3 regions of the Kitasatospora sp. NPDC101157 genome follow, and region 2 is predicted to be linked to each of the others. Evidence: riboswitches for the same ligand, from Rfam matches in the RefSeq annotation. Region 2 holds a riboswitch; each other region holds the start of a gene.
What was found. Region 2 has a riboswitch for cyclic di-AMP ahead of ACIRVF_RS06660 (transglycosylase family protein). Riboswitches for the same ligand answer to the same signal wherever they lie in the genome.
Positions count from the first base shown of each region.

Region 1 (9,344 bases), on a different contig from region 2:
CTGCAGGGTGTCGTGGTGCGTCACCGCCCAGACCACCACCCCACCAGGGAGTTCCACCAGGACGGCCGGTCCGGCGGCCCGGAGCCGGGCGTTCTCCCCGTGCTGGTCGCGTCCGAAGGGGTCGAGCCGGACGGGCTCGGGTCGGCCGGGCTCGGGTCGGGAGCCACGGGGGGCGTCGGCGGTGTCCATGCGGGTGCGGGCCTTTCGGGAACTGGCGGACGGGGCGGGGTGAAGGCGCTGTACAGCACCGGCAGGGCGACCAGGGCTCGGGACCAGGGGGACGGCCGCCAGGCCAACTCGCTCGACGGTACGGCCAGTTGGAGGTCGGGCAGGCGGTGCAACAGGGTCTCGATCGCGGTCTCGACGATGATCCGGGCCGGGTGCTGGGCCGGGCAGACGTGCCGGCCCGCGCCCCAGGCCAGGTGGGCCCGGTTGCCGCCGAGCGAGCCCTGCGCGGCCGAGGCGGCGCCCTGGGCGGCCGGGTCGGCGTTGGCCGCGGCCAGGCCGAGCACCAGCATGTCGCCGGCGCTGATGTACTGGCCGCCGAGCACGGTGTCGCCGGTGGCCCAGCGGCCGGGGAAGTTCTGCGTCGGCGGGTCGCGCCAGAGCACCTCCTCCAGTGCGTCGGAGACGGTGAGCCGCCCGCCGGTCAGGGTGGCCCGGAAGCGCCGGTCGGTGAGCAGCAGCCGCAGGGTGTTGCCGATCCAGTTGATGCAGGTCTCGTTGCCCGCGATCATCAGCACCACCAGGTGGTGCGCCGCCTCCTCGTCGGTCAGGGCGGCCGGGTGGGCGAGCAGCCAGGAGGTGAGGTCGGCGCCGGGGGAGGTCCGGCGGTGGCGGACCAGTCCGGTCAGGGTCGACTGGAACTCCCCGGCGGCGCGCACCGATTCGGGCCCGCTGTCGACGAAGTGGCTGATCAGCTCGATCATCCGCGGCCCGCTGCCGGTGGGAAGGCCGACCAGCTGGGTGGAGACCAGCAGCGGCAGCGCGCGGGCGTACTGGCCGATCAGGTCGGCGGTGCCGTCCGGGCCCCAGCTGTCGATCAGGCCGTTGGCGGCGGCCGCGGTGGTCTCGCGCAGCTGCCGGTGGTCGATCTGGGCCAGGGTGTCCGAGACGGCGGCGCGCAGCCGCTGGTGCTCGGCGCCGTCCAGGTTGAGCAGGGTGGGCCGCCAGGCGGTCATCGGCTGCAGCCGCGAGTCGGGGGCCAGCCGGCCCTCGGCGGGGACCCGCCAGTGCCGCGAGTCCTTGGAGAACAGTGCCTCGTTCCGGGTGAGTTCGAGCAGTTCGGCGTAGCCGATGACCAGCCAGGCCTCGACCCCGGGCTCCAGCTCGATCGGCGCGACCGGTCCGTGGCGCTCGCGCAGCCGGGCGTACAGGCCGTGCGGGTCGTCGGCGACGGCCTGTCCGTACAGCGGGGTCAGCGGGACGCCCACGGGGAGCCCGCCGCCGGGCGGGGCGCCGCCGGGCGGGGCGCCGCCGTACCCGGCTCCGTACGCGGCGCCGTGCGCGACCGGGCAGCCGCCGGGCGCCCGCGGGGGCTCGGGTGCCGTCACGGCTGCAGCTCCAGGAGCGAGCTGCGGTGCAGGTGGTCGACGAAGTCGATCAGCAGGTCGTAGGACTGGCGGCGGTCCCGGGCGTCGCAGTAGAGGATCGGTACCTCAGGCAGCACGTCCAGCGCCGAGCGCAGCTCCTCCTCCGGGTAACTCGGGGTGTCCGGGAAGGTGTTGACCGCCACCGCGAACGGGATGCGCTGCTCCTCCAGCCGGCCGAGCACGTCGAAGCTCTCGTCCGGCCGGCGCAGGTCGACCATCGCGATGGCGCCGAGCGCGCCGCGCGACAGGTCGTCCCACAGCGGCCAGAACCGCTGCTGTCCGGGCGTGCCGAACAGGTAGAGCGCGAGCCGGGAGTTGAGCGTGATCCGGCCGAAGTCCAGGGCGACCGTGGTGGTGGTCTTGTCGCCGCGCCCGGTGAGGTCGTCCACGCCGCTGCTGGCGGCGGTCATGGTCTCCTCGGTGCGCAGCGGGGTGATCTCGCTGAGCGAGCCGACCAGGGTGGTCTTGCCGACCCCGAACGGGCCGGTGACCAGGATCTTCACCGCTCCCTGCACCGAGGACGGCAGGTACTGCGGCCCGGACGGCCGGGAGGCGGGGGCTTCAGCGGAGTTGGCGGAGGCCAACGAGCACCTCTTCCAGGAGGGTTGTGGGCAGGCGCTCGGCCTGCGGGACGGGCGGGAGCACCTGCACGGCGCCGAGGTCCCAGAGGTCGCCGACCAGCACCTTGACGACGCCGAGCGGCAGCCCCAGGTGGGCCGCCACCTCGGCGACGGACAGCAGGCTGTGGCAGAGCCCGAGGATGCGCCGGTGCTCCCGGTTGAGCAGGACGTGCTCGGGCAGCGCCGGGGGCTCGGGCAGCCCTAACGGTCCGGGCAGGGCGCTGACCAGGCTCTCGATGGCCAGGTCGGTGCGGGTCGGGCGGCTGCGGCCGCCGGTGATCACGTAGGGCCGGACCGGCCCGTTCACCGGTGGCCCCCCGCCGCGTGGTCGACGCGCGGCGGGCTGGTCAGGTGGGTGCCGATCCGCTCGACCAGGACCTGCATCTGGTACGCGACCAGCCCGGCGTCGACCGCCTCGCTGGTGACCACGGCCAGGTGGGCGCCGGCCCCGGCGGCGACGATGAACAGGTAGCCGCCGCCGTACTCGATGATGATCTGCCGGGTGGCGCTGCCCGGGCCGCCGAAGCCGGCCGCCACGCCGCGGGCCAGTGACTGCAGTCCGGAGCAGGCGGCGGCGAGCCGCTCGGCGTCCTCGCGGGCGATGTCGGCGCTGCGGCCGATCTCCAGGCCGTCGTTGGAGACGACCACGGCGTGCTGGACCTGCGGGACGGCGATGATGTCGGCGAGCAGCCAGCCGAGATCGGGGGTGGTGGTCATGGAACTCTCCGGAGCGCTGGGGAAGTCGGGGGAAGCCGGGGGACTCGGGGAAGGTCGGGGCGAGCGGCGCGGGCCGGCCGGCGTGGGCCGGTCAGTGCGGGCCGGGGGGCCGGTCCTGGGAGCGGGCGGCCGAGCGGCCGTTGGCCGTCCCGGCCTGGAACATCGTCATGAAGGTCTGGGCCTCCCGGGCGGAGCGGTACGGCGGCTCGGGCGGCGGGGGAGCGGCGTGCTGGGCGGTGCGGTTCCCTCGGTCGCGCCGGTGGCTCCGGCGGGGCAGCGGCGGCGGGGCGTCGCCGGTCGCGGGCGGCCGGCCGGTGGGCGGGGGCTCCACCAGCGGGTGACCGGCGCCGGGGTGCGTGGCCCCGGAGGCCGGCCGCGGGTCGGGGGTGAGCGCCGGACCGGGGCGGAACGCCGGGTCGTCCCCGTCCGGCCCGAGCCCGAGCCCGGGCACGGTCGGCGGCAGCGGCTCGGTGAGCAGGGCGTTCGGCAGCAGCACGACGACGCGCACACCGCCGTACGGGGAGGGCGCCGAGCTGAGGGTGACCCGGAAGCCGTAGCTCTCGGCCAGTCGGCCGACCGCGGCCAGCCCCAACTGCGGCACCTCGCCGAGCCGGGAGACCTCCAGGCTGCTGCCCCCGGCGAGCGCGTCGGCCGCCTTGGCGACGGCCTGTTCGGGCATGCCGACGCCGCCGTCGTCGATCTCGATGACGGCGCCGTTGTGCACCGGCATCAGGGTGACGAACACCTGGGTGCTGGGCGGGGAGTAGCGGGTGGCGTTGTCCAGCAGCTCGGCGACGGCGTGGATCAGCGCCTCGGCGGCGGCGCCGACCACCGCGGTCTCGATCCGGCTGCGCACGACCACCCGCTGGAAGGGCAGGATGCGCGACTGGGCGCCGCGCACCACGTCCTCCAGCGAGACCGGCTCCGGCCAGTGCCGCCCGGCCCGGGCGCCGCACAGTACGGCCAGGGTCTGGGCCAGCCGGGCCTGTTGGGCGGCGGCGTGGTCGGCCTTGAGCAGGCCCTCCAGCAGCGCCGGGTCGTCGTGGGTGCGTTCCATCTCGTCGAGCAGGGCCTGCTGGTCGTGGGCCATGACGAGGATCCGTCGGGCCACGCTGAGGAAGGCCCGCTGGGTGGAGGCGGTGAGCTCCTGCTCCTGTTGGACGGCGGCCAGGTCGGCGCCCCGGCGGGACAGCTCGGAGCTCAGCTGCTCCTGCAGCCGGGCGAGTTCGCCCTCCAGCCGGTCGGCCCGGCCGCGCTGGGTGACGGACACGGCGCGGTACCGCGCGGCGGCCACGAGGGCGAGGACGGCGAGCACGCCGGTAGCCGTTGCGCACCACTGAGTCATCGTCACGCGGCGAATTCTAGGGCGATGATCCTACGAAGGTGTGAACGGATCTCGCCATGTGACCGGATCTCGTCAATATCGAGTCAATACGCCGTCGTCCCGGTGTCGTTCGGACGCGATCGCGCTGCCCTGACGGGCTGTCCGGTCGTTCGTCCATGGTCTTCCGGCCTTCGCGGGGGTGGCGGGTGGTGACCGATTCGCTTCCCGGGATGTGTGGGTTCGGTGTGCACGATGTTGTTGAACGAACGACATTCCGTGCAGGTGAACAATTCCGGCCCCGGCCATGGATGCGATGCCGTCCGGTGCGCGTCCGCTCCGGCGCCGGGGGCCCGACCCGGGCCGGGGCGGGTTGCTACCGCCGGTTGCTACTTCTCCTCCTTCGGCCAGGAGCGGAGGCCCGTGGTGAGGGTGGTGACGAGGCGGTCGTGGGTGGTGCCGAGGTCTTCGCTGAGCTGGAAGGCACCGGTGATGGAGAGGGCGGCGAAACCGTGGGCGAGGGAGCGGAGGGTGCGGGCGGCGTGGATCGCTTCGGAGTCGTCGAGGCCGTAGTCGCGGAGGACGGCGATGATGACGCCGACGAGGCGGGTGGCCGCCCGGGTGAGGTCGTCGTCGGGTCGGGGGGCCTGGGGGAGGGCGGTGTAGCGGTGCGGGTGTTCGGTGGCGTAGGCCTGGTAGGCCCGCAGGAGGGCGGTGACGGCGTCGTCCCCGCTGCGGCCGACCGCGGCCTCCGCGAGCCGGTCGGCGAGTTCCCCGGTGACCCGGACGGCGATGAGCCGGCGGAGTTCGGTGAGCCCGCCGCTGACGTGCTTGTACAGCGAGGGGGTGGCGACCCCGGCGCGGGCGGCGACGGAGGCGAGGGTGAGGGCTTCGGTGCCCTGGTCGTCGATGAGGGCGAGGGCGTGGTCGACGACCTGGTCGGGGGTCAGTCCTACGCGGGGCATGGCTCCGGTTCTCCAGCGGGCGGGTTCGGTCTCAGGCGGGTTCGGTCTCAGGCGAGTTCGGCGAGGAAGGGCAGCAGCGCGTCGGCGACCGCCCGCGGGTTGTCGGCCATCGGGTAGTGCCCGGATCCCTCGATCATGACCTTCCGTGCGCCGAGCTTCTCGGCCTGGAGGTCGGCGACGGCCTCGGGCCCGGGGAAGTCGGGGTCCTTGCTGCCCATCAGCACGAGGGCGGGGCAGCGGACGGCCGCGGTCCAGCCGATCGGCGCGGAGTCGCCGGTGACGTGGCCGCGGGTGGCGGTGCGGCGGCCGGGGGTGCGCAGGGCGGCGACCAGCCCGTCCACGTAGGTGTCGAGGTCGGCCGGCCGGGGGCCGGGGAAGGCCATCCTGCGGAGGTAGTGGCCCCAGACCGCGGGCCACCGGACCATCGCGGCGCCCATGACGACCATGACGCCCTTCATGAGGGCGTTCGCCCGGTGCTCGACGAAGGCGTCGATGAGCGCGATCCCGGCGACCCGCTGGGGCGCGTCCCCGGCGAGCTTGACGACGGTCGCCCCGGTGTAGGACTGCCCGACCAGGACGGCCCGCTCGATGCCGAGGTGGTCGAGCAGGGCGAGGACGTCGGTGGCGATCGCGGCGGGGCTGTAGTCGTCCCAGACGATCGAGGACTCGCCGAACCCGCGCAGGTCCATGGTGATGACCCGGCGCCCGGCCGCGGTGAGCAGTGGGTGGAGGTGCCGGTAGGCGCGGCGGGAGTCGAGCATCCCGGGGAGCAGGACGACCGGGGTGCCGTCGCCCTGCCGGGTGTCGTCGTACGCGAGGCGGCCGCCGGGGACGTCGAGGTACTGGGTGCTCGGGGTGACGGTGCCGTTCACGGTGGACCTCCACGGGGTCGCTCGCTGCTGCCGATAGCCATAAAGCTACGGCTATTAGCCTTAGCCGTCAAGCCTCCGGCCGCGCGGAACTCCCCGGTCACACCCCTTCGACCTTGAAGGGGTCGTGCTCGCTCAGCAGCTTCTCCAGCCGGGCCTGGTCGACCCGGGCGAGGGTGTCCGAGGACTCCTGCCGGTCCCGGATCACCTTGGCCAGCGTGAACGCGGAGGTGACGGTGTAGAGGAGGCCGATCCCGAGGAAGGCCCGGGTCCAGCCGCCGACGGGCAGGTAGGCGATCCCGGCGGCGAGGGCCGCGCCGGAGATGGCGAAGGAGAGGACGGCCTGGACGTAGTACGCGGCCGTGGTGCGTGACTGCATCGGTGTGCTCATGGCGCCAGGATGCGGCGGGGCGGCCGGGGTGCACATGAGTAGGAGTACTCAGATGGGCCGGGCGGTCGAGCGGTCGTTCGTTGACGTCCGGTCACCTGTTGCCCGCCCCTGGCGGATGGACGGCTTGGAATCAGGGCGTCCTAGGATTAACGTCTGATAACGCAGCGCGGTCGTCAACGCCGTACCCAGACGGCACCGTGCGCCGTCGCCTAATCCCGCCGGCCGGCCTCCGGGCAGGCCAGGGAGCCGGGGAACCACGTTCCTTGGGGTGAATCGGCGGGGCTCCGGCCCGGCCGTAGGAGACCTTCCTGCTCCGAACCCGTCAGCTAACCCGGTAGGCGCGAAGGAAGGAAAGGAGCGCGCCTCCGTGGCGTCGACGCACACTCCGGCACACCCGGCCGGCCCCGCAGCCGGTACCCAGCTCCTCGACCACCCCGGCCCGGACGGCTCCGAGCCCCACGACGCCGACTCCGCCGGCCACGGCGACCCCTTCGCCCCGGAGGCCGAGCCCAACCGCCACCGGATGCCGCGTCAGACCCGCGGAGCCTCCCCGCTGCTCGGCGTCACCGCCGTCGCCGCCACCCTGGGCGCCACCGGCTTCGCCTCCGCGACCCCGGCCGCCGCGCCCGCCGTCGAGACGCCGGACGAGGCCCCGGTCGCCCTGGCCGCCGACCCCGGCCTCGCGCTCGCCGCCCGCATCCAGCAGCAGGCCGACAGCCAGCGCACCGCCGCCGAGGAGAACGCCCGGGTACAGGCCGCCCAGGATGCCGAGGCCAAGGCCGCCGCCAAGGAGGCCGAGGCCAAGCGCGCCGCCGAGGAGGCCGAGCGGGCCAAGGCCGCCGCACTCACCCTGCCGGTGAAGGAGTACAACCTCTCCGCCCACTACGGCCAGAGCGCCCGCTACTGGGCCCACCTGCACACCGGCCTGGACTTCGCCGCCGACACCGGCACCGCGGTCCACGCGGTCGGCCAGGGCACCATCACCTCGGCCGGCTGGTCCGGTGCGTACGGCTACCGGATCGTCGAGACCCTGCCCGACGGCACCGAGATCTGGTACTGCCACCTGTCCTCGATCATCACGGGCTCCGGTCAGGTCACCTCCGGCCAGCAGATCGGCAAGGTCGGCGCGACCGGCAACGTCACCGGCCCGCACCTGCACCTGGAGGTCCGCCCGGGCGGCGGCGCCCCGGTCGACCCGGAGACCTGGCTGCAGCAGCACGGCCTCAACCCGTAAACGGGTCCGGAAGGAGGGAGCCCCGGGCCGCCCGCCCGAGGCTCCCCCCGCCACCTCACTCCGGCGGCAGCTGCGCCAGGTACGCGTCGATCTCCTCCGCGCCCGGCTCCGGCGCGAGTTCCGGGAACTCCTCCAGCAGCAGCCGCGGCAGCCCGGGCACCGTCCACTCGCCGAGCAGGTCGAGCGCCACCTCGGCCGCCGCCGCCTCGAACTCCTCGAAGCCCCCGGCGAGTTCGTCCGGCATCGGCCGGCCCAGCGCGTTCAGCTCGGCCAGGTTGCGGTAGCTGCGCCGCATCAGCCCCTGCTCCAGCAGCCGCCGTGCCCCGTCGGTGGCCATGCCGACCGACAGCACCCGGCCCGGGCCCCAGCCCTGCTCGTCCGGCTCGTCCAGCCAGCCGGTCGGCACCAGCGCCTCGTACCCGGCCAGCCGCTGCTCCTCGTCGAGGCCGGCGAAGCCGGTCAGCCACTCCCGGACGGCCGAGAGGTCCGTCACGTCCACCCCGTGCGCGTGCAGCAGCACCGCGTACAGCCGGGGCCAGGTCACCAGGTCGGCGCGGCGCAGCAGCCCGGCCGCGACCTCGCCCTGCCACTCGGCCTCGGCGTGCAGCCGCTCCTGGCGCTTGGCGTTGAGCCGCTTGGCCGCCCGCTGGTGGTCGACCAGCAGCCGTACGGCGTCGCCGTACGCGAGCGGATCGTCCTCCGGTGCGGGTTGGACGTAGAGGTGGAGCCGCTCGTACAGCAGGTGCTCCACCGCGTCGGAGGTCAGTTCGGGCCAGCCGTCGTGCATCCTGCCCTCGCCCAGCTCCAGCAGCGCCAGCACCGCGCGCAGCGGCGCTTCGGCCACCGGCGCGCGGTCCGGCCCGGTCGCCGCCCAGGCGAGCAGGTCGGCGGCCCTGGTGCGCGGGGCGAGCCGCAGGTCTTCGTCGTTCATGTTCCGAACGGTAGCCGCCGCACGGGGGTAGGGTCGGCAGCCATGGTCCCCGTACGCCTCACCGGCCCCCGGCTCGCCCTCCGCGAGTACCACCACACCCCGGCCGAAGTGGACGCGCTGCACGCGCTGTTCGGCGACCCGGAGGTGACCCGCTACCTCCCCTTCGAGCCGCGGGACCGCGAGACCTGCGCCGACCAGATCGAGCTCTACCTGGAGGAGGCGATGGCCGAGGAGCGGGACACCTACCGGCTCGCCGTCGTCCGTCGCGAGGACGCCGAGGACCCGGAGGACGCGCTGCCGGTCGCGCACGCCGGCCTCACCCTCGGCAAGTACCGCTCCGCCCACCTCGGTTACGTGCTGAGCCGCCCGGCGTGGGGTCGCGGCTACGCGGGCGAGATCGCCGGGCTGCTCTGCGGGCTCTCGTTCGGCCCGCTCGGCCTGCACCGGCTGGTCGCCCGGGTCGACGTGGACAACGCCGCCTCGGCCAAGGTGCTCACCAAGCTCGGTTTCCAGCTGGAGGGGCGGGTGCGGCACGACCTGTACAAGGGCGGCGTCTGGTCCGACTCGTACCAGTACTCGCTGCTCGCCGACGAGTGGACCGGTCCACCCGTTCCACCGCAGGGGGGTTAACCCCACCCCTGATCCGCCGGTCCCCCGGATGCCGTCCGGGCGGGGTTCCGGCCAGACTGGAGTCCGTCAGCACG
Region 1 covers NZ_JBIWPL010000033.1:47,862-57,205, forward strand. Annotated here, with positions in the region: gene ACIRVF_RS38145 (cytochrome P450) at 1-24, opposite strand, end outside; gene ACIRVF_RS38150 (cytochrome P450) at 21-1,553, opposite strand; gene ACIRVF_RS38155 (ATP/GTP-binding protein) at 1,550-2,176, opposite strand; gene ACIRVF_RS38160 (DUF742 domain-containing protein) at 2,154-2,519, opposite strand; gene ACIRVF_RS38165 (roadblock/LC7 domain-containing protein) at 2,516-2,929, opposite strand; gene ACIRVF_RS38170 (ATP-binding protein) at 3,021-4,274, opposite strand; gene ACIRVF_RS38175 (TetR/AcrR family transcriptional regulator) at 4,640-5,215, opposite strand; gene ACIRVF_RS38180 (alpha/beta fold hydrolase) at 5,263-6,087, opposite strand; gene ACIRVF_RS38185 (YiaA/YiaB family inner membrane protein) at 6,185-6,475, opposite strand; cyclic di-AMP (ydaO/yuaA leader) riboswitch at 6,672-6,830, shown strand; gene ACIRVF_RS38190 (M23 family metallopeptidase) at 6,843-7,709, shown strand; gene ACIRVF_RS38195 (hypothetical protein) at 7,765-8,640, opposite strand; gene ACIRVF_RS38200 (GNAT family N-acetyltransferase) at 8,683-9,270, shown strand.
Region 1: it holds a riboswitch for cyclic di-AMP, as region 2 does, so the genes downstream of both, ACIRVF_RS38190 (M23 family metallopeptidase) here and ACIRVF_RS06660 (transglycosylase family protein) in region 2, are expected to answer to the same signal.

Region 2 (9,344 bases):
GGGGCTGGGGGGTCCGGTCGTCCGGGTACGCCGACGCCCCGGGGAGGAGCGAGCGGGCTCTTCCCCGGGGGCGGTCGGGCGAGGGCTGACGGGTGAGGACGGACGGCTGTCGGGTGACAGGTGACAGATGATGAAATCTGTTATCCATTATCTGTCGTCCGTCAGTTGTCGTCCGTCAGCCGTTTCCTGTCAGCTGTTCGGCGTGAGCGGTGCTCAGACCCGGCCGGCGAAGTCCGGGGCCCAGTTGGCGATGGTCTGGAGCCGGACGCCCGAGCTCGGGTTGGCGGCCTCGACGTACTGGCCGCCGCCGACGTAGATGGCGACGTGGTAGACGCCGGAGTCCTGACCGTTGTTCGACCAGAAGAGCAGGTCGCCCGGCTGGAGGCTGTCCAGCGACACGTGGGTGCTGGCGGCGGCCTGGTCGGCGGCGACGCGCGGGATGTTGATGCCCGCGGCGCGCAGCGCGGCCTGGGTCAGTCCGGAGCAGTCCCAACCACCGTTGCCGGTACCACCGTAGACGTACGCCTGGCCGACCTTCGACTCGGCGAAGGCGACCGCGGCGGCCATGCTGCCGGTGGCGGTCTGGGCCGGGGCCTGGGTCTGCGCCGGGGCGGCCGGCTTCGAGGCGGGCTTGGCGGCCGGGGCCGTGCTCTGGGCGATCGGCTTGGCGTCCACGGAACCGCCGTTCGAGGCCTGGCCGGACTTCTGCGAGCGGTCGAACCAGCTGAAGTCCGAGCCGGACTTGGTGGCGGTGGAGGACTGGTCGGCCTGGGCCGCGGTGCCGTCACCGAAGGTCAGCTGCTGGCCCGGGTAGATGCTGTCCGGGCCCTCGGTGAGGGTGCTGCGGTTGAGCTCGTACAGGTGCTGCCAGCCGCCCTGGACGTTGTGCTTGGCGGCGATGGAGGACAGCCAGTCGCCCTCGACGACGGTGTAGTCGCCGGTCCGGGCCTGGGCCGGGCGCTGCTTCGCCGAGTTGCCGGTGGCGGACTTGGCGGAGGCCGAGGCGGAGTCACCGGAGGCCTGGGCCTGGGCGGGCGCGGACGGCTTGGCGGACGTCGCGGCCGGGGCCGGGGCCGGGGTCTGGGCCGGCTTGGCGGCGGGCTTGGCGGTCGTCGAGGTGTCGACGGCGGCCGGGGCACCGCCCTGGGTCAGACCGGCCTGGACGGAGCAGACCGGCCAGGCGCCGGGGCCCTGCGAGGCGAGGACCTTCTCGGCGACGGCGATCTGCTGGTCCTTGGTGGCGAGGTTGGCCTGCGGGGCGAACGCGGTGCCGCCGAAGGCGGCCCAGGTGCTGGAGCTGAACTGCAGGCCGCCGTAGAAGCCGTTGCCGGTGTTGATGCTCCAGTTGCCGCCGCTCTCGCACTGGGCGACCTTGTCCCAGGTGGCGACGGAGGCGGCGTTGGCGGTGCCGGTGGTGAGGCAGGGGACGGTGAGGCCGACGCCCGCCACGCCGAGGGCGGCGATCACGCGACGGGTGCGGCTGGACAGGCGGTTGCCGTTGGAAGGCAGCATGAAGACGCGGTCCTCTCCCACGCCTGCGAGGTGAGCTGTCGGATTCGGGCTGGAGTTGCCCGGCCGCGCTGTGGCACGGCTTCACCCCTAGCCCAGGACCGTTTCCGGGAAGCGGTCCGGGGCGACTTACCTGTGGTTCCCCCGCTCCTGCCGTGATGCGTTTTCGCGCTGCCAGGACATCCGACGGCAGGACTCGGCGTCGCGGATGAACTGGGTCCGTGTGGTCACGAACGGGGAGCACGTTAAGCAGACTTAAGTTCGAACTGCAAATACCTGTGATGAGCATCACGGTTTACGGGAAAGGGTCGAGCGGCTTGAATTCCATGATCGGAAATGATCGTTTTCCGGCAATTCTGCGATGAATTCCCAAAACTGGCTCCGCCTCAGAAGTGAGGTGACGGGGCGTTGAATTGTGGAGGGGGCGCGCTCGCCGGGCCGGGGGAGCGTCCCGAACCCGAGCGCCCGATGATGCGCCGACTATTCATCGACAAAAGGCACCAGAACGGACATTGCATGGCAATGCCCGCGTAACTCTCCTGCGGGGCAAACAGAACAAACGGAAAGGGCCCGGAACGCGGTCGTTCCGGGCCCTCGGTGGTACGGGTGCGGCGACGGGTGGCCGCGGGGTTCCGTCAGCCCTCCACGGGCCCCTGAGCGGCCGCGTGGGCGCGCCGGGAGCCCTCCCCGGCCCCGGCGGTGGCGGCCTCCGCCTCGGCCTCGGCCAGCTCCTCCGCCGACGGCGTCGGCAGCGCGGCCAGGTAGGTGGAGGCGATCAGCTGGCCGACGGTCGGGTACGCGCCCAGCGGCGCCGCCGACGGGCAGCCGGTCTCCTCGGCGGCCGTGGCGAGCAGTTCGGAGTCCGCCTCCGGGCCGATGACGAGCGGGGCCAGCGCCGGGCGCTCGGAACCGGTCTCCTTGAGGTGGTTGACGGCCCCGGCGACCGAGCCGGGCACGTCGAGCGCCGCGGCCACGACCGGGACGGCCAGTCGGGCGGCCAGCAGCACGCCGGTGATGCCGGCCGCGGCGGCCGCGTCCTCGCCGCCCACGGTGGTCAGCACGACGCCGTCGGCGGCGGTCGCGATGGCGAACAGCCGGGCCCGGTCGGCCCGGGCCAGTCCGGCCTCGGACAGCCGCACGTGGACGGCCTCGGCGAGCAGCGGGTGCGGGCCGAGGGCGTCGGTGACGGTCGCGCCGTACTCGGCGGCGAGGGCGTGAAGCCCGGTCAGGAAGCCGTGCGGGCCGGGCACCAGGGGCACCACGACGGGCGTCGGCAGTCCGGCCTCGGCGGCCGCCGCCAGCAGCTCCGCGACGGTGCGGTCCTCGGAGCCGCCGTCCCCGGCGCCGTCGGCCGGGAGGTAGCCGACCGCGGCCTGGACGCCGGCGTGCTCGCTGCGGACGATCGACAGCAGCTCCTCGACGACCGAACGGGACTCGGGCCCCGCGGTCGCGGGCACGGCGAGCACCAGGGCCGGCGAGCCGGTGCGGATCTCGGGGCGCTCGGGGCGGCGGTGGCGCCCCCGCGCACGGGAGCCTGGAGTGCGGACGGGCAGTGGCGCGCCCGGGATGGCTGCGGTGCTCATGCCGGAGATCGTAGGACATCGGCCCGTCAGGCCTGCAGTCGGCTGCCGTACGGGTTTCGGGTGGTCGTGGTGCGGAGGCCGTGTCGCCGCCCTGCCGGTCCGGGCGGTTTGCCTACAATCCGGACATTCCTCGCCCCATGTCCGCCAGGGCCCGCATTGTTGCCCTGACGTGTCCGGTGGGGCGGCGCGTTGCATCCGGGGTGCGTGAGATGTCTCACAGCCCGGAGGTGGCCTGACGGAGGGTCACGACGGTGCGACTCCCGGCATTCGAAGATCAACATTTAGCGGGGGGATGCTCACGGCCGGTTATGGACGAACCGACGATTCCATCGGCTATGTCCGTTTACGTACCGTCAGGAGAAGGGGCCGTGAAGAGTTCGGGGCGACCGGTAAAAGCCCTCGTGCACCTGCAATGTCCCGTGCTGATGCACGTGCACTGCAGCTATCATCGCGTCAAGTGAGGCGTTGCGCCGGACCGGTACGGGGCCGGTCCTCTCGTTCGGCGGGTGCCGGGGCGCCGCGCTGGACGACAACTCCGGAGCTCTTCGGGAGACTTCTATGCACGACTCGCAGGACAAGCACGGCTCGAACCACACCTACAACGGGATGGCCGCCGCCGACCTCCAGGGGGTGGTCTGGCAGAAGAGCCGGCACAGCAACTCCCAGGGCAACTGTGTCGAGTTCGCGGCCTTGCCGGGCGGCGACGTCGCGATGCGCAACTCGCGCTTCCCGGACGGTCCGGCGCTCATCTACACCCGGGCGGAGATCGCCGCCCTGCTGCTGGGGGCCAAGGACGGGGAGTTCGACCACCTGGCGGTCTGACCGGCTGCTGCTCCACCATCGGGGGGCCGTCGTGGGTGCTGACACCACGACGGCCTTTGTCTTTGCCCGGGGGCCCGTCACGACGGCCTCTGTCCTTGCCCGGGGCCCGTCCCGCTCCCGTCCGGTCCCGTGGTGGACCGTGCGGCGGGGCCTGCCGGGGTGCCGCGGGTGCTCCCGCGGGCTGCCCGCTTCCTCCGGAGCCCGGGTGTCCGGTGCGGGGAGCCGGTGCCGGGACCGCGGTCCGGACCGGCGCGGGGGCCTGGCTGAAGGGCCCGGGGCGTGGTCCTCCCGGGTCGTCCCTCGGCCGGCCGTGCGCCCTGCGGCGCTAGGCCGAGCGCCGGTGCCGTCCACCGACTTCGACTCGTCCGTCCAGCTTGTCCAGCTGGCGGCCGTCCAGGGGGCCGCAGTCGAGCCCGGCGCCGTCGAGCCTGCTGCCGCCGGCCGGCTCCGCCTCGAACACGGCCCAGACCACCTTGCCGCTGCCCAGCGGGTGCCAGCCCCAGGAGCGGCTGAACGACTCCACCAGGTGCAGTCCGCGGCCGGACTCGGCGACGAAGTCCGCCTCCCGGGCCACCGGGCCGACGCTGCTCGGATCGCTCACCGCGCAGACCACCTGGGGAGCGCGGTGCACCAGGCTTATTCGGATCGGCAGCCGCCCCTCCGGGGTCGGCTGTGTGGGAAAGTCGTACTCGCCCAGGGCGCCGCCCGACGGGCCGGGCCGTGCGCCGATCGCATGCCGGAGCGCGTTGGTCACGAGTTCCGAGGCCACCAGCGCGACATCGTCGAACAGCTCCGTCAGGCCCCAGCGCTGAAGAGTGGTCCGGGCGAAGTCGCGCGCGGTTCTCACGGCTTCGAAGCGAGGAGCGAGCGTACAGGTGACCACAAGGGGGTCAACCGCCAAAGCCGTACCGGTGCTCATGAAGAGCTCCTCCCATAAGGGGGCGGACACGGCTGGACCCGCCGGGGTCATGCCGGTCACCTCCGACTCGCTCGGCCGCTCGGCCGCCCCCTCGACCAGGCGCGCGCGCACTCGGACGCCCGATGGCGCGGGGGACGCCGTCGAGCCGGTGCACGGAGTCGCGCGTGGGGTCGACGCGGAGCCCGCGGGATTGCCAGGGATGTGCAGGTGCACGTGCACCATGGTGGTGTGCGCTCACTGCAGATGCAAGAGTCGATTCACGTGCAGTCGCACTATTGGCATATGCAAGCGCCGGATGCACGTGCATCCTGGTGTGCGGAGCGCGGAACTGATAGGAACATCCGTCAGTATCGGCACCGTGAGCGCTCAACTGATGGCAGACTGTGCGCTGTTTGCCCTAGGTGGAGGTTTCGACCGCATGACCACAGTTCAGCCGGGCGGCGGCTCGATGGTCCGCCGGATCCTCCTCGGCTCGCAGCTGCGCCGCCTGCGCGAGGCGCGCGGGATCACCCGTGAGGACGCGGGCTACGCGATCCGCGCGTCCGAGTCCAAGATCAGCCGTATGGAGCTCGGCCGGGTCAGCTTCAAGGAGCGGGATGTCGCCGACCTGCTCAGCCTCTACGGCGTCGACGACGGACTGGAGCGGGAGGCCCTGCTCGGCCTGGTCCGCGAGGCCAACAAGTCCGGCTGGTGGCACAGCTTCAACGACGTGCTGCCGGGCTGGTTCCAGACCTACGTCGGCCTGGAGGAGGCCGCCCAGCTGATCCGCACCTACGAGGTGCAGTTCATCCCCGGACTGCTGCAGTCCGAGGAGTACGCACGGGCGGTTTTCGGTCAGAGTCGGCCGGTCATCAGTGAGGAGGAGGTCGAGCGGAGGGTCAGCCTCCGCCTGCGCCGCCAGAAGCTGCTGACCGAGGGCGCGAGCCCGCGGCTGTGGGCGGTCATCGACGAGGCGGCGCTGCGCCGGCCGGTCGGCGGCCCCCAGGTGATGCGCGGTCAGGTTCAGTACCTGATCGACGTCGCCGAGCAGGCCAACGTGGTCATCCAGGTCATGCCGTTCCGCTTCGGCGCGCACGCGGGCGAGTCCGGGGCGTTCACCATCCTGCGCTTCCCCGAGCAGGACCTCGCGGACGTGGTCTACCTGGAACAGCTCACCAGTGCGCTCTACCTCGACAAGCGGGACGACGTCGACGCGTACGTCCAGGTCATGGAGCGGCTCTGCGTGGACAGTCTCACGCCCGAGCGCACGATAGACCTGCTCGCCTCGATCCTGAAGGAGCGCTGAGCAACTCCCGTGCGGCCCGGGGGATCCGGGCCCCGGCCGCCGACCGGCCGCCAACCCGCCGCAAGCCCGCCGCCCGCCCGCCGTCAACCGCGGGTCGGCGGCCGTTCGCGTTCCGGGGGCAGCGGCTGCGGCGGGCGGCCCAGCTCCCAGGCGAGGCCGTAGCGCCCGAACAGGTCGGCCCGGATCGGCGCCAGCGGGATCTCCGCGCCCGGCAGCAGCACCCCGATGCAACCGCCCATCAGCGCGCTGCGCAGCACCCCGTGCTCGGCGACCGGATCCGGCGCGCCCCAGTCCTCCAGCAGGCCCTGCAGGATCGCGCCGACCTGCTGCTGCTCGGGGTCCTGGACGAAGGCGCCGGTGTCCGGGTCGAGGATCAGCGCCAGGTGGGAGCGCATGACCCGGGGGTGGTCCATGGCCAGGCTGAGGACGGTGTCGATCGCGCGGGCCAACCTGGCCTCGGGGGAGGCGCCCGGCGGCAGTTCGGCCAGGGCGCCGGAGAGCGCCTGGTGCATCATCCGGTGAGTGGCGGACTGCATCAGCAGTCGTTTGCCGTCGAAGTAGTACGACAGCAGGCCGCGGGCGAGTCCGGCCCGCTCGGCGATGTCGGTCAGCGTGGTGCCCGCATAGCCGCGCTGGTCGACGAGCTCGATGGTGGCCCGCATGATGCGGCGGCGGGAGCGTTGCCGCATCTCCTCATTGACCGAATCCCCGCGAGGTGCCATCGTGTCTGCTCCGAACGTTCGTTGGCTCCGGGCCAATATACTTGCGGAGCCGGCAGCCGCGCCGTGGAACCGTGCCCTTGGGGGCGCCGCCCGGGCGGCCCGTAAAGACGGCCGGCTCCACCAACACGGGGGTTTGGTGGAGCCGGCACCGGTGCCCGGCGGTCAGGGGTCGACCGTGGGCGGGGGCCAGTGGGTCAGCGCTCGGTCAGGACTTCGGTCCGGGCAACGGCCGGTCCGGCAGGCGGATAATCATAATCCGGCACCGGCACAGGAGTTGAATTCCGGCGTCGGTCCACCACGGCACCGACCGCGGCCACCAGAAGTCCGAGCAGCGCGACCGCGGTGACCAGGACCAGGGCCGGCCGGTAGCCGTCCAACTGGGCCCGGGCGCTGTCGCCGCCCGCGCTCCCGGCGGTGATCATCGCCGTCGCCCCGGCCAGCACCACGGCGGTGCCGACCTGGATCGCGGTGTTCACCAGCCCCGAGGCCAACCCCTGCTCTTCGTCGGCCACTCCGTCGGTGGCGGCGATGTTCACCGAGGGGAAGGCCAGGGCGAAGCCCACGCCGAGCAGCAGCATCGAGGGCAGCACCAGGGCCGGGTACGAACTGTGCTCGTCCAGGCGAAGGAACAGGGCGAAGGCGCCGGCCAGGGCCAGCAGGCCGATCGGCAGCAGCCGGGCGGTGCCGAAGCGGTCCACGATCGGGCCCATGAACGGCGCGGAGAGCGCGATGAAGGCGCCGGCGGGCAGCAGCCCGAGGGCCATCTGCAGGGCCGACCAGCCGAGCAGGTGCTGAAGGTAGAGCGTGACGACGAACTGGAAGCCGCCGTACGCGCCGGTCATGGTGAAGGCGACGACGTTGGCCCGGGCCACCGAGCCGTTGCGGAAGATCCCGAGCCGGACCAGCGGGTGGGCGGTACGGCTCTCGACCAGCAGGAACGCGGCGGCCAGCGCGGCGACCACCACCAGCGAGCCGAGGGTGCGCAGGCTCAGCCAGCCCGCGCCCTGGGCCTCGGTCACGGTGAACACCAGCAGCAGGACGGTCGCGGTGCCGGTGATCGCGCCGAGCACGTCGTAGCCGCCCTTGGCGGGCTCCTCGACCGGGCGGGGGAGCAGGCGCACGGCGAGGACCAGGGCGAGCAGCGCGACCGGGACGGGCATCAGGAAGGTCCAGCGCCAGCCGACCGAGGTGAGCAGGCCGCTGAGCACCAGTCCGAGCGAGAAGCCGCTGGCACCGCAGGTGGTGTAGATCGACAGTGCCCGGTTGCGGGCGGGGCCCTCGGCGAAGGTCGTGGTGATGATCGACAGGCCGGCCGGGGCGGTGAAGGCGGCGCTCGCGCCCTTGAGGAAGCGGGCGGCGATCAGCAGGCCGCCGTCGTCGACCAGGCCGCCGACCAGTGAGGCGGCGGCGAAGGCGCTGAGGGCGACCAGGAAGACCCGGCGGCGGCCGAGCAGGTCGGCGGCGCGCCCGCCGAGCAGCAGCAGGCCGCCGTAGCCGAGCACGTAGCCGGACACCACCCACTGCAGGGTGGAGGTGGAGAGGTGCAGTTCGGAACCGATGGAGGGGAGGGCGACGCCCACCATCGAGACGTCCAGGGCGTCCAGGAACATGGCGGCGCAGAGCACGACGAGGGTGCCCCAGAGGCGGGGTGTCCAGTTCGGCCCGCTGGTTGACGGGGCGTCGGGTGGCGTGACGGTCGCGGTGGTCATGGGGAGGACATTACATGCACGTGCATTCAATGCAAATGAATTAGATGTGAACGCATAAATTTACGATGCACGTGCTAGGCTGGCGGCGTGGCTGAACTCGACTCCCTCGAAGCCTCGGCGGAGGCCGGTCTCATCGCGGAATGGCGCGAGCTGCTCGCTCGCCATGCCGCGGCCGTCTGCGCGCTCGACCGTGAACTCGGCGAGAAGTACGGGCTGGGCATGAGCGAGTTCGAGGTGCTGGAACGCCTGGTGGAGGGGTGCGAGGCCGAGGCCCGGCACGCCCTACGGGCGAGCGAGCTGGCATCCATCGTCCATCTGAGCCAGAGTGCGCTGTCCCGGTTGATCGCCCGCCTGGAGAAGGCCGGTCTGGTGACCCGGGCGATGTGTCCGAGCGACCGGCGGGGGATCATGGTCGCCCTGACCGAGGCCGGGCGGGAACGCTACGAGCAGGCCCGGCCGCTCCACCGCGAGGTGCTCGGGCAGACGCTCGGCGGGCGGTTCGCTCCGCTCTGCGGGGATTCGGCGGCGGGCTGACTTCGCGCCAACTCACTTACTGCTGTTCTTGGTTGACTGGTGAGGCAGGTGACCTGCGGCGTCGGTGAACGGGGGCGTCGGTGACCTGTGGCGTCAGTGATAGGCGGCGCCGGTGATCAATGGCGTCGGTGATAGGCGGCGTTTCGTCAGAGGAGCGAGTGGAGCCCCGGGGCAACGGCCAGCAGGACGGCCCCGACGGGTGCGGCCAGGGCGACGGCGGTGAGCCGCAGCCGCTGCGGGACGGACAGTCGGGGGCGGCCC
Region 2 covers NZ_JBIWPL010000003.1:8,844-18,187, reverse strand. Annotated here, with positions in the region: gene ACIRVF_RS06660 (transglycosylase family protein) at 214-1,512, opposite strand; cyclic di-AMP (ydaO/yuaA leader) riboswitch at 1,520-1,682, opposite strand; gene ACIRVF_RS06655 (hypothetical protein) at 2,145-3,092, opposite strand; gene ACIRVF_RS06650 (DUF397 domain-containing protein) at 3,651-3,914, shown strand; gene ACIRVF_RS06645 (ATP-binding protein) at 4,240-4,833, opposite strand; gene ACIRVF_RS06640 (helix-turn-helix domain-containing protein) at 5,252-6,118, shown strand; gene ACIRVF_RS06635 (TetR/AcrR family transcriptional regulator) at 6,202-6,807, opposite strand; gene ACIRVF_RS06630 (MFS transporter) at 7,035-8,549, opposite strand; gene ACIRVF_RS06625 (MarR family winged helix-turn-helix transcriptional regulator) at 8,637-9,083, shown strand; gene ACIRVF_RS06620 (M56 family metallopeptidase) at 9,230-9,344, opposite strand, start outside.

Region 3 (9,344 bases), on a different contig from region 2:
GCCCCGCCACCCGCGAGTGGAACGTGATCACACGGCACAGGTCCAGGTCCGCGACCGCCCGCAGCACCGCGACCTGCGACGCGAGGCGCAACAGGTCCTCGTTGGAGCGTTGGGTGCGCAGGCCGGCGACGGTGCGCAGGTCGGCGACGGCGGGCAGGTTGAGCAGGTCGCGCAGGTCCTCGTCGGTGACGACGGGGGCCAGGACGCGGTAGTCGGCGAGGTAGCCGTGCTCGATGCCGCCGCGAACTTCCTCGGAAGCTCCGTCCGTCTTTCGGCGGTCTCGGGGAGCGGGAACGCCAGCGGCCACGGGGCGCGCGAGTTGCGGCCGTTGACCAGCTTGCTGCCGTCGAAGGCGCCTGCCGCAGGCTCTCGCGGACCAGGGCAGGTCATCCCAGGCCCGGTCCGATGGGCTGCCCGGTGGAGGCGCGCGGAACGAGGACGGGCCGAAGTCGCTCGGAGGCGGCCGGCTGACCGGCGATCAGCCGCAGCAACTGCCGGACCGCCCGCCTGCCCTGTTCGGCCATCGGGGAGCGGACACTGGTCAGCGGGATCGGCAGCTCGGCGGCGAGCGGGGTGTCGTTGAAGCCCGCGAGGGCGAGGTCCTGGCCGACCCGCAGGCCCAGGTCCCGGGCCGCCCCCATCGCGCCGATGGCGGCGAAGTCGTTGACCGCGAAGAGCGCGGTGGGCCGGTCGGTACCGCGCAGCAGGTCGGTGGCGGCCTCGCGTCCGCCACGCGTGTCGAAGCGGCACTGCCGGACGCGGTACGCGGGCAGGGGAAGCCCGGCCTCCCGATAGCGCTCGACGAAGCCGGCGGTGCGGTCGGCGCCGGTGCTCGCGAAGGCCTCTCCGGCGACGACCGCGACGTCCCGGTGGCCGAGGGCCAGCAGGTGCTCGGCCACCAGCCGCCCGCCCAGGTGGTCGTCACAGGTCACGGCGGTCAGGTCGGTGGCGTCCGGGGCGTCCGCGGTTCGCCGGTTGACCAGGACGAAGGGGACCGCGCGCAGGGCCGGGTCGCGCAGCGCGGCACCGTCCAGGTGGGCGTCACCGATGATCACGCCGTCCACCCGGCGGCCGAGCACCATGGTGAGGCGCTCGCGCTGCGTCCCGGGGTCGTCGTGGGTGTTGGTGACGAAGGTGGACAGGCCGTGCCGGGCCGCCTCCTCCTCCACGCCCTCGTAGATGGTCGCGACGACGATCTCCGACAGGCGCGGGAACAGCACGCCGACCAGGTTGCTGCGGCGGGTGCGCAGGCTGGTGGCGTGGGGGTTGGGCCGGTACCCGAGCTCCCGGGCGAGCGTGCGGATGCGGTCGGCGGTCGCCTCGGAGGCGGCGCGGCCGCGCTCGCCGGCCGGGCCGTTGAGGACCCGCGAGACCGTCGACACGTGCAGCCCCAACTGTTCGGCGATGCCCTGCAACGTCGCCGGACGGCCCTCACTCGCCATGCCGACTCCCCCTTCCCCGCCCGGATGTCCTTCCCCCATTCTCGGGGACGGTCAGGAGTTCACGAGCCGTTGCCCGCCGTCAGGTACGGCAGGGACACCAGGGTGACGATCACCGCGATCACGGCGATGACGGCGAGGGCGGCCAGGAGCCCGAACAGGACCGGCCGGGCGACGGAGAACGGCAGCCGCAGACCCGGGTAGGCCGTGCGCAGGGCGCGTGGCCTGCTGTCGCGCTCGGGTGCCACGGCGATGGTGAAACCGGCCGGCCGGAACACCTTGTCGTCCAGGGTCTGCCAGTCCCAGTGCTCGGCGCGCAGCAGCACCGGGGTCTCCTGCGCCGTCCCGGACACCACGAGGAGCACCGACCCGCCCTTGGACCCGAGCACCGGGTGGGCGGTGGCGGCGGTCGGCCGGACCGAGGCGGCCCGGCCCCGGCGATCGGTGACGGTCAGCCGGCCGTCGGCGTAACGGACCCGTTGGCGGCGCGACCGCTGCCGGCTGGACAGGCCGAGCCACGCCACGGCCGACCCGGCCACCAGCACGACGATGAGCGCGCCCGGCAGGGCGCCGACGCCGTCCAGGGCGGCCCGCATGACCACCCGGCCCGCGGCCAGCAGCAGGATGAGGCCGACCACCGGACCTGCGACGACCAGCCGCCGGTAGGTCTGCCGTAACGGGAGAGGACGCAATTCCAGTTCAGGCGAGGATTCTTGAGTCATCGACACCCCTTTCACGAGGGATCAGGATGCCGGTCCCAAACGTTTGGGTCAATGGGAAGGCCAAAGGTTTGGGTTGCCCGGACGGCAGCGCCGAACAGGGGGTTCGACATCGAAGCTCGCTCTCGGCCCAGCCACACCGACGGCTGTGGCTGATACGCGCCCTTCCGGATCCGGCGCACGCCCACCTCGAAGCGCCAAGGTCAGTATCTGCCGGACCCACCGGCCTTCGTCTGTTGGCTGGGCGCCAACTGCCAGACCGATCTGATCGCCGCGGCCCGGGCGGTGCTCGCCGACCCCACCACGGCTGTCGGCGCACAGGTGCGTGTGCTCAGTCTGGTACACGTGAATGGCTCACATCTCGGGGCGGGGGGACCCCGGCGATCCGCCGTAAACGGATGAATCACAAGTTGAAGAGGATGCGTGCCTGCCCGCAGGGCGGTCCTGATCCTCCGGCCGCCTCCGTCCCACGGGCCGGGTGCCCGCGGGACGGAGGCGGCCGACCCGCCCGGACGGGGTCGGTCCGGCCTCGGCCTACGTCCGTGACGGACGGGTCAGTTGGAGAAGTCCTGGGTGAGCCAGACGGTTCCACTGGCATCCCGGTGGACGGCGATGCCGATGTGGGTGAATGCGCTGCTGAGGATGTTCTTGCGGTGGCCGTCGTCCGGCGGCGTCTCGTTCAGCATGTCCTGGGTCAGGCTGACCGCCAGGGCGGCGATGTCCTGGGCCGAGCTGGAGACCCCGCTGCCGTAGCCTATGTTCTCCCCGACGGCGTTCCACTGGACGCCCGCAGCCGTCTCCCGTGCCCCCAACTCGGCCTCGCCCGGGCACTGGTGGGACATGCCGCAGCCGCCGGCCATCGCCTGGTTGTGGGCCTCGGCGCTGCTGGTCAGCCCCGACGTGATGGTGTAGGCGGGCAGACCCTGCGCGGCCCGCGCCCGGTTGATCAGATTGAGGACCTGCTGCACGGCGTCCGAGTTCGAACCGGTCTGCGCGGCCGGGGTGGCGGGTGGGGCCGCGGGGGCGGGGGCGTGCGTGACCGGGGCGGACGGGGACGACGGCGCGGACGTGTGGGATGCCGGGGCCGGGGTCGGAGCAGAGGGCCAGGCCGGATGGAAGCCCTGGGACTCGCCGCCGGGGCGCGCGGCCGCGGATTCCGGGGCGTGGGAGGCCGGGGCGGACGGCGACGGCGAGGCGTGCGAGGCGTCGGGCGTGGCCGGAGCGGCGGGTGGACCGGCCTGGTGGCGGTGCTGATAGTCGGAGTCGCTCTGGTGCCGGTGCTGATGGTGCTCCTGCCAGCCGGCGTGGCTCGCCTGCGTGTGGGAGCCGGGCGCGGCGGAGGCTCCGCTCGCGCTCAGCAGCGGCAGCATGAGGCCGGCGCCGGCGATCCCGGCGGTGGCGGCCAGACGCTGGGTGTGTCTCCGGCGCGCACGGCGATGCCGGCCGGTACCTGAAATCAGCATGGGGCGTCCCTCTGCGACGCCTGCGAGGTGAGCTGTCGGGTTCGGGCCGTGAGGTAGCCCGGCCGCACGTAGCGGCTTCACCCCTAGCCACACCCATCTCGTCCGTGAACGGGCCGAGCAGGGCGCGGCGAACTACCTGGTTCCCCCGCTCCTGCCCGGTGCACTGCTCGACGTCCGGCCGACCGGTGGACAGGACTCGGCGTCCCGGCGGCAGGGTCCGCAGGTGCGGACAGCCTGAACGCTAGGCAGACCGACCCCGAATACACAAGTTCGTATCATGCAGATCACATGGACATCCGACGAAGAACTGACGGAATACCATATTGGCTGATTTAACATCGCATAAGTGTCCTAATCGGACAATTCTCCTGACCGTCGATGCCGGCTGCGACGGCCGCCGTTCCGGGAAGTGCTGGGGCGCAGTCGGGCGAGGTCGCCCGCCGGGCCACGGTCTTCCCGGGTTCGCGTTGACACGGCCCGCATGGACGGCTGCGCGGCGTTCCTTCGGTCTCCGCCTCGTGCACGGCAACTCGGACCCTGGTCCGTCCAGGTCGGTGGGCGAGCGCCCGGAGCCGGGTGGAGCGGCGTTTGAGCCGATCAGCGGCCGGGCCCTGGACCGGGGCGGAGCCGCCGGCCAGATGCGGCACCCGGGGTCCGTCGGAGCGCGTTGGAGTATGCACGGGCAGCGGCGGCGGGTTGGTTCTCCGCCGCCGCAGAAGACTTCCGGACCTGTCTCAGCCGTAACGGCGGCGGGGTGCAGATCAGGCCGTGCCTGTCGCGCAAGCGGTTTCGAGAGCGATGAGGCGGTGGGCGAGGGTGCGCGCCGGGCCGGTGAGGCCCTTGAGGATCTCCCGGGCGTAGGGGCTCCGAGGGTGGTGGGCGAGATCCTGGACGGCGCTCCAGAGTTCCGCGATGCCGGCCAGGCTGTGCTGGACGTGGCGGATGGCGTCGTGGCGCTGGGCGAGGTACTGCTCGGCCATCTGGTGGGCGCGGCGCCAGTCGACATCGCCCGCTTCGACGGTCCGGGCGAAGGCCGGCGTGGTGTCGCCGTCGGCGAGGCGGATGGCGTCGATCTCCTCGACGCGCCGGCGGAGGTGTTCCTCCTCCTGTCGGGAGTCGAGGGCCGCGGTGGCGTCGGTGACGGCGAGGTGGCCGGCGATGACCTGCTCGGCGAGGTCGGGGGCGTGCCGTCGCAGTCGTGCGTGCTGGGCGAGGAGGGCCTTGGCGTCAGCCTTGCGTCTGCGGACGGCGGTGTAGGCGGCGTTGAGGGCGAGGGTGCCGATGCGGACCTGTTCGGCGAGGTCGGGGGCGTGTTCGAGCACGGTGGTGGCGATGGACAGCCGGGTGACGTTGATGCCGCAGCGGGCGGTGTCGGACGGGAGCGAGCCCGGGGACAGTGAGCGTGCCATCGCGGCGATCATGGCGTGCTGGCTCGCGGTGGTGTTCGGGTGGTGGCGGTTGGCGGACACGATCAGGCAGACCGGATCGTCGCCCTGATAGGTGGTGAAGCGGGGTTCGACATCGGCCAGTTCGCAGGCGGCGAGTCGTCCGCGGCCGTCCAGGAGGACGCCGTCGGCGTCCAGGATGACGGGCTCGGTCAGGCCGTTGCTCTCGATGTCCTGGGCGAGGTCGAGGAGTTCGTCGGGGCCGAGCATCGGGAACAGAGCGGTAACGGGGTGGACCTTCACAGTGGGATCTCCTTGATCGGGATGGGTACCGGGGCAGAAGACGCCACAAAGGGGCATATGGTTCAGCGGCCGCGCCCGTCGGCCTGATCGGGCGCGGCGGCGTCGGTGGCGTGCCGGCTGCCCTGCCGGACTCGCGGGTGATGATGTCGTCCCAGTCGAGCCTGCCGATGAGCAGCGCGACCGATCCTGTCTCGGCGGCCATGGCCGGCCGCACCGACGACGCACAGTCCGTCAGGGCGGACGTGGACGGCGTGGCGGCCCCGCAAAATGGCCCGTTCTCTACGGCTTCAAGACACCGGAGGGAACGGGCCCTGCCCCGTACCAGGACGGCGCCGAGACGGCCTGGCCGGTAGCCTGCGGGCATGTCCGTCAACATCGATCTTCACTTCACCGTGTCCAAGCTCGCCGACGCCCCGCAGGCCGAGGCGGTCTCCTCGGCCGTCGGTGACCTGCTGCGCGACGAGGGTTTCGAGGACCAGATCAGCTACGGCCCGGTCGTCGACAACGGTGTGCACTACGTCAGCGGCGAGGCCAGGTACCCGATCATCATCAGCGGATTCGGGCGCTGGCAGCCGTACTTCGAGACCTCCTTCGCCGCCGCCGTGGCCGAGGTCGCCCCGGACGCCGAGACCTCCATCACCTGGGGCTACCCGGACGAGGAGTACTGACCGCCGCTCCCAGGACTGCCGTCCGGTGCGAGCCACCCGCCTCGCGCCGCCACGGCGGCGTGGCCCGAGCAGGCCACCGGCAGCTCGGACACCCCGTACGTGACATGTCGGTGCGGTATCACCGGGTGCCCGCCGCTGCCGACGGCGGCTGGCACCCGCGGCTGGTCAGCGGGCGCGGACAGCCGGGGATCGTCCGCCCACAACAGACTCCCCGTCCGCTCGTGCCGCGACGACGCCGGATCTTTGCCGAAGAACCTCGGCGCCCAGGTGAGGAGGCGGTGCGGCGTTCACCCACCGCCTCCTCACCGGAGTGCGGCCCCTCTTACCCGGCCGCTCCGACCAGCGCGCGCGGGGCCTGGGTCAGGGCGGAGGGCGGTGCGCCCTTCTTCGGGTCCGTCGGGGCCGGCGTCTGGGCCGGGGCCGACGGCTTTGGTGCGATCACGCAGTTGGACTTGCCGGATTCCGCTTCGCCGTTGATGGCGGTGACGCAGAATTCGTAGTTCCAGACGCCGGGGACGAGGTAGGCGATGCCCCGGCTGGTCTCGTTGGTGACGTACTCGTCGGCCTTGAACCCGCTGCCGTCGTGCTTGGACCCGCTGTCGTCGTTGACGTTGCGGATCCAGACGCGGTAACCGGCGGCCCACAGGGACCCGTTCCATGACAGCTGGACGGTAGTGGCGTCGGTGGAGGTGACCTTCAGACCGGTGGGTGCCGGAGGTGTGCCGGCTCCGACGGTGACGGATCGGGCGACGCCCGGCATGCCGCCACCGGCGGCGTTCCAGGTGGCGACCGCGACGAGGTAGTGATGGCCCTCCCTCAGCCCGTCGATGTGCGCCGAATTCCCCCTGACCGCGGTGCTGTTGAGGAACGCGCCGGGGGTGTCCCTGTCCCAGGTGATGATCTCGTACCGGTCGATCGTGTCGGTGTACGGGCCGGTCGCCGCGTCCCAGGACACGTCGACGCCGGTGGCGGTGGCCCGGGTGACGATTCCCTTGGGGGCCGCGGCGGTTTCCGGGTGTGCGACACCACCGACCGTGTGGGACCACTCGGACTTCCCGTCCTCACCGTTGTCGGTACGGACCTGGTATTCCCACTCCCACCCGTCGAGGGTCCAGGTGGTGTCGAAGCGGGCCGCTTTGACCGGTGTCTCGTCCCAGGTGCCGGAGCCCTTGATCCGGTGCCGGACGGTGTATCCGCGGGCGCCGAAGACCGGCTCCCAGTTCAGGGTGATGCCGCTCGGGCCGGAGCTGACCTCGACCGTGTCCGGCGCGAGCGTCGGCCGGTCGGGGACATGCGCGGGAATGTCGATCAGTTGGCTGCCGAGACCGTAGCTGTCGTGCAAGGTGCGCACGAACGCCTGGGCGATCTGGTACTCGCCCAGGGCGTTGGGGTGCAGCCCGTCGTAGCCGGCAGGGCAGTCATGCGTGTCGCAGCTGTAGTTGCCGGCCCAGTCGACCAGGGCAACGCGGGACTTGTCGTTGTTCCACGACGGGATCGCGGCCGCGAGCATGCTGTTGTACTTGGTGGTGTTGACGGGCAGGTCGTCCCGGCCGCCGATGGACGTCCGCTGGGGAACGTTGGCCAGGGCGAAGTTGAGGTCCGGTTTGGCGGCGCGGGCCTGGTCGACCAGCGTCCGCATACTGTCCAGCGTGCCTTCCGGGCCGCTGACGAACCAGCCCATGTCGTTGAAGCCGAGCCCGACCAGGAGCAGGTCGGGCTGGTACTTCGCCACCTGCTCGGCGATCAGCGTTTTGTCCTGCGCCGCCTGCCGGCCCCAGACCGAGAAGTGGTGGGAGTCGAAGTCCTTCGCGACCCCGGGGGCATACGCGCCCGAGGTGACGGGAACGCTCTGAGCCGGTGGCGGGGCTTCCCCCTGCAACGGCGGCACGGGCGGGGGCTTGGGGGATTCCTGAGGACGGGTTCCCTGGTACGGACCGACGAAGTCGACGTCGATGTGCTCCTTCTTGAACCATTCCCAAAGGCGGTAGCGCCAGGTCCAGTCACCTTCGTAGCCCTGGCTCATCGAATCGCCCACCACCATCACCTTCAGTGGCAACTTCCCGTCGCCGGCTCGTGGTTCCGGGACCCAGTCCATGACGAGGGCCCAGCGGATGGCGTCCTGGAACGCCTCGGCGATCTTCTTGTTGCCGGAGTCGTTCGGCGTCAGGCCGTCACCGGACAGGTCCTCGGTGGTCATGGCGTCGGTGTCGGCCAGGACGACGTGCCGTCCCGCGCTCTGCCAGGCGCCGACCATCTTGCGGATCTCGTCGTTGTAGGCGGTGATCCGGTCCTGGACGGCGGGGTCGGTGGCGGGACCCAGGGTGGCGAGTGCCACGACCGTGCCCGGGTTGTCCTTCTCGATCTGGTCGACCAGGTCCTTCAGCCGCTGCGCGGCGCCGTCCTGCTTGCCGTCCCGCATGTCGTACGTGCCGGCCTGCAGCGTCACGATGTTGGGCCGGTACTTCGGCAGGGCGGTTGTGGACCGCTTGGCGATGGCGCTGATCTGCTCGCCGGGAGCGCCCTCGTAGGAGGGGTCTCCCTTCTGCCCCGTCGAGCCGGAGCCGACGAAGTCCACCGGTACGTCCCGCTTTTGGGAGACGAGCGAGATCAGGGCCAAGAGCGAGCCGGCCAGGGTGGCGCCGTAGCCGATCTTCTCGCCGGTGCCGATGGTCGAGTCGCCCAGCGGCATCACCTTCAGCTCCGGCGGTTCCGCCGCCGCGCGCATGCCGTTCCACATCACGGGGTAGTGGTCGCTGCTGCCTGCGTCCATACGGCTCGCGGTGACGTTGCCGACGTTGTCGTCGGAACTGACGAAGTAGTCCAGTTCGCCGCCCCTCTGGTGGGTGGCACGTCGGGAACGGTAGACGCGGGCGCCGATCGGGAAGGTGCCGCGGCGTTGCAGCGTTATCGGGTCGACGTTGAAATCGCCGCCGGCCGTCCAGCGGTACTGCGCGCCCCAGGAGTGGACGGAGTCGCGGATCGCCGTCAGCAGGGTGTTGGAGTCGCCGCCGCCGCCCGACAGGCCGTGCACGTTGAAGTACCAGTCGTCTCCGAACCGGACGCCCAGCGCGGCCCGGCCCCGCTCCAGCGGGTTGGTGACGACGCGTACCTCGTCGGGCTGGTCATTGGTGATGGTCGCCAGGTTCACCCGGCCACCTTGGCCCCGACCGCCGTAGTCGTCGGTCTGGATGAAGAAGATGTGGTACGGGCTGGGCTGCATCCGGCTGGTGAACGGTTGCCACATCGAGTGCCGGACGGTGTCACCGTCCGCGGTGATGACGTCCGCCTGCCGGGCGGCGCCGCTGGGGCCCTGGGGCCCGGCTTCCTGGATCAGGACGATATTGGCAGACCTGGCGTAATTCTGGAC
Region 3 covers NZ_JBIWPL010000011.1:18,232-27,575, forward strand. Annotated here, with positions in the region: gene ACIRVF_RS22135 (TetR/AcrR family transcriptional regulator) at 1-27, shown strand, start outside; gene ACIRVF_RS22140 (LacI family DNA-binding transcriptional regulator) at 387-1,442, opposite strand; gene ACIRVF_RS22145 (hypothetical protein) at 1,502-2,161, opposite strand; gene ACIRVF_RS22150 (CAP domain-containing protein) at 2,713-3,621, opposite strand; cyclic di-AMP (ydaO/yuaA leader) riboswitch at 3,624-3,792, opposite strand; gene ACIRVF_RS22155 (hypothetical protein) at 4,383-5,309, opposite strand; gene ACIRVF_RS22160 (hypothetical protein) at 5,672-5,977, shown strand; gene ACIRVF_RS22165 (SGNH/GDSL hydrolase family protein) at 6,300-9,344, opposite strand, start outside.
Region 3: it holds a riboswitch for cyclic di-AMP, as region 2 does, so the genes downstream of both, ACIRVF_RS22150 (CAP domain-containing protein) here and ACIRVF_RS06660 (transglycosylase family protein) in region 2, are expected to answer to the same signal.